2 linked regions of the Aquibium oceanicum genome follow. The protein of the gene in region 1 interacts with the protein of each later gene in a pairwise test. Links are inferred from orthologs where the notes say so. Each region holds a gene or a part of one and is shown on either strand. Other genes may lie near its edges. The genes, in order: hflK and ftsH.

What was found.
Region 2: the proteins of hflK (region 1) and ftsH interact in binary tests that used the Escherichia coli proteins (3 or more experiments, as listed by UniProt). The link is inferred for Aquibium oceanicum from one-to-one orthologs.

What each region holds. Positions count from the first base shown.
Region 1 is NZ_CP018171.1:2,759,733-2,762,945, reverse strand. The notes cover bases 105-3,001. They hold hflK (FtsH protease activity modulator HflK), read right to left. Parts: upstream 2,151-3,001; coding sequence 1,059-2,150; downstream 105-1,058. Other genes in these bases: BSQ44_RS13505 (DUF4424 domain-containing protein), read right to left, coding at 2,860-3,001; BSQ44_RS13510 (dihydrofolate reductase), read right to left, coding at 2,334-2,852; hflC (protease modulator HflC), read right to left, coding at 105-1,062. Outside these bases: BSQ44_RS13525 (DUF2065 domain-containing protein), read right to left, coding at 1-20; more of hflC, read right to left, coding at 22-104; more of BSQ44_RS13505, read right to left, coding at 3,002-3,213.
Region 2 is NZ_CP018171.1:5,076,389-5,079,670, forward strand. The notes cover bases 206-3,171. They hold ftsH (ATP-dependent zinc metalloprotease FtsH), read right to left. Parts: upstream 2,673-3,171; coding sequence 738-2,672; downstream 206-737. Other genes in these bases: BSQ44_RS24880 (extensin family protein), read left to right, coding at 206-671; tilS (tRNA lysidine(34) synthetase TilS), read right to left, coding at 2,788-3,171. In the rest of the region: more of BSQ44_RS24880, read left to right, coding at 1-205; more of tilS, read right to left, coding at 3,172-3,282. UniProt on the Escherichia coli protein: Acts as a processive, ATP-dependent zinc metallopeptidase for both cytoplasmic and membrane proteins. Plays a role in the quality control of integral membrane proteins.

The sequences.
Region 1 (3,213 bases):
GCGGCGAAGAAGTCGCTCATCCTATTCGGCGGCGGGGACGGAGGTCCCGGTCGTTGCAGGCGCAAGCGGCGCCGTCGCGGGCTCCTGCGCCACGGGCGCGGCGTTGCTCGCTCCGGCGTCCGCGCCATCCTGCAAGGCACCAGTGGGCGCCGGATCGGCCGGCGGAACGGGATTGGCCCGGCCGCCACCTCCACCGCTACCGAAATAGCGGAAGAAATCCGAATCCGGCGAGAGAATCATGGTGGTTCCCGTTCCCTCGAGCGCCTGCGAATAAGCGGCCATGGAGCGGTAGAACTCGAAGAACTCGGGATCGCGCTGGAATGCGTCGGCGAAGATCGAGTTGCGTTCCGCCTCGCCCTCGCCTCGTAGGATCTCCGATTCCTTCTGGGCTTCGGCGAGGATTTCGACCACTTCGCGGTCGGCGCGGGCACGGATGCGCTGCGCCGCCTCGCGTCCGCGCGCCCTGAGCCTCTCGGCTTCGGCAAGGCGCTCCGCGCTCATGCGGTCGTAGGTCTGCTGCGAGACCTCCTGCGTCAGGTCGGTGCGGCGGATACGCACGTCCTGCACCTCGAGGCCGAGCGATGCGGCGTCGGGACGAAGCTGTTCGGCGACCTCGCGCATCATCGACGAGCGCTCGTCGGAGAGCGCCGCCTCGAAGCCGCGCAGGCCGTAGACCCGGCGGAGGGCGGCGTCGAGACGGGTGCGCAGCCGCTGTTCGGCCAGAGCCACGCTGCCCGACACGGTCTGGCGGAAGGTGCGCGGATCGGAGATGCGGTAGGCGACGAAGGCGTCCACCTCATAGAACTTACCGCCCGAGACCTGGACGCGGATGTCGTCGAGATCGAAGCGCATGACCCGGTCCTCGACGATCTGCACGTTGTCGGCCTCGAGGAAGCCGAACGGCAGCTTGAAGTAGATGCCTGGCTCGGTCTTGACGTCGACGATCTCGCCGAAGCGAAGGACGATCGCCTGCTGGCGTTCGGTGACGACGAAGAAGGACGAAAGCGCGACGACGAGCACGATCGCGACGGCGACGGCTATGAATGCGAGGCGGTTTGTCATTGGCTATTGGCTCCCGGGCGGCGGCGAAGCTCGTCGAGCGGCAGATATGGCACCACTCCCTGGCCGTTCGCTCCCTGCTCGATGATGACTTTGTCGGAGTCCCGCAACACCCTCTCCATGGTTTCGAGGAAGAGGCGCTTGCGGGTCACTTCCGGCGCCTTGGCGTATTCGTCGTAGACCGAGACGAAGCGCTGAGCCTCACCCTCGGCTTCCTGAACGACGCGGTTCTTGTAGGCCGCGGCCTCTTCGCGCAACTGCGCCGCCTCGCCTCGCGCCTGTCCCAGCTTCTGGTTGGAGTACTGGTTGGATTCCTCCACGAACCGGTCCTCGTCCTGCTCGGCGCGCTGCACCTCGTCGAACGCGTCGGCGACCTCGCGCGGCGGAGCCGCGTCCTCGATCGAGATGGCGTTCACCGCAATGCCCGCGCCGTAGTCGTCGAGCGTGGACTGAATTGTGTCGCGCACGCTGTCGGCAATGCCCTGGCGATCGTCGCGGAAGATGTCCTGCGCCGGACGGCGGCCGACGACTTCGCGCATGGCGCTCTCGGCGATCTGACGCACCATCTCGTCGGGGCTTGCCACGTTGAAAAGATAGGCGCCGGGATCCGTCACCTGGTAGGCGACCGAGAATTTGACGTCCACGATGTTTTGGTCGCCCGAAAGCATAAGCCCCGAGGAGGTGCCGCCGCGCAGTTCGCCGACGTCGATCAGCTTCTCGGCCGTGTTTGCCTTCTCGACCGTCTCGATCGGCCACCAGTGGAAGTGCAATCCGGGCTGCGACAGTTCCGGCTTCGGCTTGCCGAATCGCAATTCGACGGCGAGTTCGTCCGGTTGCACGGTATAGACGGACTGGAATGCCCAGAGCGCGACGAGGGCCAGGACGACGATGGCCACGATCGCAGGATTGAACCCGCCGCCGCCGGGCAGCGCCCGTTTCAGCCTGTCCTGTCCGCGACGGATTATGTCTTCAAGATCGGGCGGAGTGCCCTTGGGGGTCTGTGGACCGCGCGGACCCTGGCCCCACGGGCCACCGCCGTTGCCGCCGCCGCCCCATGGACCGCCGCCTCCGCTCTGATTGCTCCAGGGCATCGATTTCCTCTCGTTTCGAAGCCGGCGCCCGCTGATTGTTGCCTGAGCGGGTCGCGCCGTTCGGCCGTGTTATAGGCATCGGCACCCACCCTTTCAACGCGGGCGGGAGCCGCGCGCAAGCGAAATCGCGCGCAGGGACCAGAATTCGGCCCGAAACCATCAGAATCGGATATAACGATATTGTCAGCCAAATGATCCGCGGCGGCGGTAGACGACATGACGAGTCGGGTGACTGTCCTTTTCGCCCGCCGGATGGTCGCTGTGGCGGACCTCTTCCCAGACGGCGGGATCGATCGCAGGGAACGAGGTGTCGCCGTCGATGTCGGCCAGGACATGGGTGACATGGAGCCGGTCGGCCTTCTCCATGGCCTGCTCGTAGATCTCCCCGCCGCCGATGATCGCGATCTCGCTGGCGCCGCTCATGCAGCGGGCACGCACGTTGGCGAGAGTGATCGCGTCGTCGAGCGAGCCGGCCGTCTCCACCCCTTGCGCCGACCAGCGCGCGTCGCGCGTCACCACGATGTTCAGCCGGCCCGGTAGCGGCTTGCCGATTCCCTCATAGGTCTTGCGCCCCATGACGATTGGATTGCCCATCGTGTCGGCCTTGAACCGCCTGAGGTCGGTCGATAGCTTCCACGGAAGTCCGCCCTCGCGGCCGATCACGCCGTTTGCGGCCACGGCGACATGGATTGCGACAGGCAGCATCGGCTCAGTTCTGGTTCACCCGCTTGAGGATCAGGACGTCCAGGTTTTTCTCGGGATAGAAATCCGTCGCCTGCATCTGGAAGGTGGTCGGACCGATCTTCTTCACGCCGGAGCCGCAGAAGCTGATGAGATTCTTCGGATCGCCCTTGTCGATGGTCAGGGTGAAGTCGCCGATCGTGCCGCCGCCCCAGTTGCCGCCGGTCTTCAGGATGTAGGAGATCCACGTCTCGAAAAGCGGCGGGAATCCGTCGGGTGCACCGCGTGACGCTTTCAGGATCGCCGCCTCGAAGCCCTCGTCCATGCAGTAGCGCGACTTGTGGTCCCGATAAGCGTCGCCCTGGAACTTTCCGCCGTAGAA
Region 2 (3,282 bases), 2.3 Mb from region 1 along the record:
TCGAAAGCGGCTCGGATGACGAGGCTCCGGCTGAGGACACAGATGCCGTTGGAGAGGAAGCCGCAAAGGGTCCCGATCCGGCCACGGCGCCGGACCGGTCGCCCGAGCCGGTCGACGGGGCGGAAATCGCGCAGTGCGAGGCGGAACTTCGTACACTCGGCGCGGTGTTCGAGCGGCGCGATACGATCGACGGCGAGGGGGCTTGCGGTGTCTACCGGCCCTACAATCTGCGCCAGGCGGCGCCGGGCATCATCGTCAAACCCGATACGGAGATGACCTGTGCTTCGGCGCTTGCGACCGCGCGGTGGGTGCACGACGAGGTGTTGCCGGCCGTCAGCGTGCTGGGCGCGGGCGTGGAACTCAGGGAAATCACCCACGCCTCCACCTATGTCTGCCGCACCCGGAACAACCAGCCGGACGCCAAGATCTCCGAACACGCCCGAGGCACGGCAATCGACATTTCCGGCTTCGGTCTGGACAATCACGATCCGATCCCGATCGTGCCGCGCGCCGGCAAGGGCACGATCGAGGAAGCGTTCCAGCGCGCCGTGCGCGCCGGCGCTTGCATGCACTTCACCACCGTACTCGGCCCCGGTTCGGACGAGTATCACGACAACCACCTCCACTTCGATCTGGCGGAGCGAAGCAGCGGCTACCGTCTCTGCCAGTAGCGGCCTCTCTACGGAAACGGCCGGAGCGATGCCCCGGCCGTTCCCGATGGAGTTCTCTGGACGCAATCAGCCCTGCGGCTGCGGCTCCATGCCGGCATCGGGCTCTTCGCCGCCCTTCTTCTTGCCGTGCACGCCCGCCTTCGGAACGGCCGAGCCGCGCGATGGCGGGGTGTCGTCGCCGACGTCGCGGTTCGGCTTCTGCCCGGCCATCACCTGGCGGATCTCGTCGCCGGAAAGGGTCTCGTACTCGAGAAGCGCCTCAGCCACCGCGATCCATTCGTCGTTCTTCTCTGTCAGGATCCGGCGCGCCTCGGAGTAGGCCTCCTCGATCAGCCGGCGCACCTCGGCGTCGATGATCTTCTGCGTCTCCTCCGACATGTGCTGCTGGCGCGCAACGGAGTGGCCGAGGAAGACCTCTTCCTGATTGTCTCCATAGGCAACCTGACCGAGCTTGTCGGAGAAGCCCCAGCGGGTGACCATGGCGCGCGCGAGCTTGGTCGCCTGGTCGATGTCGGAGGCAGCACCCGAGGTGATATTTTCCTTGCCGAACTTGATCTCCTCGGCGACGCGCCCGCCCATCATGATGGCGAGACGCGAGACCATGTACTTGTAGCTCATCGAGTAGCGGTCGCCTTCGGGCAGCTGCATGACCATGCCGAGCGCGCGGCCGCGCGGGATGATCGTCGCCTTGTGCAGCGGATCGGCCGACTGGACGTTCAGCGCCATGATGGCATGGCCGGCCTCGTGATAGGCGGTGAGCTCCTTCTCGGCCTGCGTCATCGCGGTCGAGCGGCGCTCCGCGCCCATCATGATCTTGTCCTTGGCGTCTTCGAACTCGGCCATCGTGACGAGACGCTTGTTGCGCCGCGCCGCCATCAGGGCCGACTCGTTGACGAGGTTGGCGAGATCGGCGCCGGAGAAGCCCGGCGTGCCGCGGGCCAGGACCTTGAGGTCGACGTTCGGCGCCAGCGGCACGTTGCGCGCATGCACCTTGAGGATCTTCTCGCGGCCGGTGATGTCCGGGTTCGGCACGACCACCTGGCGGTCGAAGCGGCCGGGCCTGAGCAGCGCGGGATCGAGCACGTCGGGACGGTTTGTCGCCGCGATCAGGATGATGCCCTCGTTGGTCTCGAAGCCGTCCATCTCGACGAGCAACTGATTGAGCGTCTGCTCGCGCTCGTCATTGCCGCCGCCGAGGCCGGCGCCGCGATGGCGGCCGACCGCGTCGATCTCGTCGATGAAGATGATGCAGGGCGCGTTCTTCTTGGCCTGGTCGAACATGTCGCGCACGCGGCTGGCACCGACGCCCACGAACATCTCGACGAAGTCGGAGCCGGAGATCGTGAAGAACGGCACGTTCGCCTCACCCGCGACGGAGCGCGCGAGCAGCGTCTTGCCGGTGCCGGGAGGGCCGACGAGAAGCACGCCGCGCGGGATCTTGCCTCCCAGGCGCTGGAACTTCTGCGGGTCGCGCAGGAACTCGACGATCTCCTCGAGATCCTCCTTGGCCTCGTCGACGCCCGCCACGTCCTGGAAGGTGACGCGGCCATGCGCCTCGGTGAGGAGCTTCGCCTTCGACTTGCCGAAGCCCATGGCGCGCCCGGAACCGGACTGCATCTGGCGCATGAAGAATATCCAGACGCCCAGGATCAGGATCATGGGCAGCCAGGAGATGAGGTAGCCGAAGATGGAGTTGGAACCGTCATTCTCGGGCCGGGCGTTGATCGTCACGCCGCGCTCCTCCAGCCGGCTCACCAGCGAGGGATCGCCGGGAGAGTAGGTCTGGAACCCGGCGCCGTTGTCGACATAGGTGCCGGTGATGCGCTCGCCGGCGATGGTGACCGACTTGACCCGCCCGGACGAGACGTCCTGGAGGAACTCCGAATAGGCGACTTCGCGCGCACTGCCGCGCTGCTGCGGCGTCTGGAACAGATTGAACAGCGCAATCAGGAGAACGGCGATGATCGCCCACAGCGCGAGATTGCGGTAATTTGGATTCATCTTCGGGTCCCGTGCGCATCCGGCTGGCGATGCGCGTCCATCGTGGAGAATTCAGGCTAACATAGGGTTCACGAAACCCAATGCCAAGCATTTGCCCGGCATTCGGTTAAGGACCTTATGCGGCATTGTGGCTGCGCAATGGCGGTTCGGGGACAGGTTCACCACCGAGCAGATCCGCCACGGCCCTGGCGGGCGCGAGATCGAAGCTCGGCAGGAACCGGATCCAGGGCGCTGGCAGTCGCCGCAACCGCTCGGAAAGCCCGCCCGGGCCGCTTCCTTCGCTGCCGGATTCGGCGTGCCGAACATGGACGAGAGGTTCCGCCGCCATCGCCGCGCGCATCAGGGCCTGCGGCGCGCCGTTGCGGTCGCGCACGCGCGCTTCGGCAAGCGTGCCGCCGAGCGCTTCGACCACGGCGTTTTCCGGCAGCCCGCCGCCGTTGACGCGGTATCGGCCATCCCACACGCCGCCGGCGGCCGCCTGCATGGCACCGGTCCAGCCCGCGCGCATCTCGCGGTGCAGATAGCCTACTCCCGCCTTGCGCAGATCGACGACCGCGCCGCCCAGGGTGCTCCGAAAGGCTGCGCCGTCGAGCCGCTCGTAGAGTTTTCG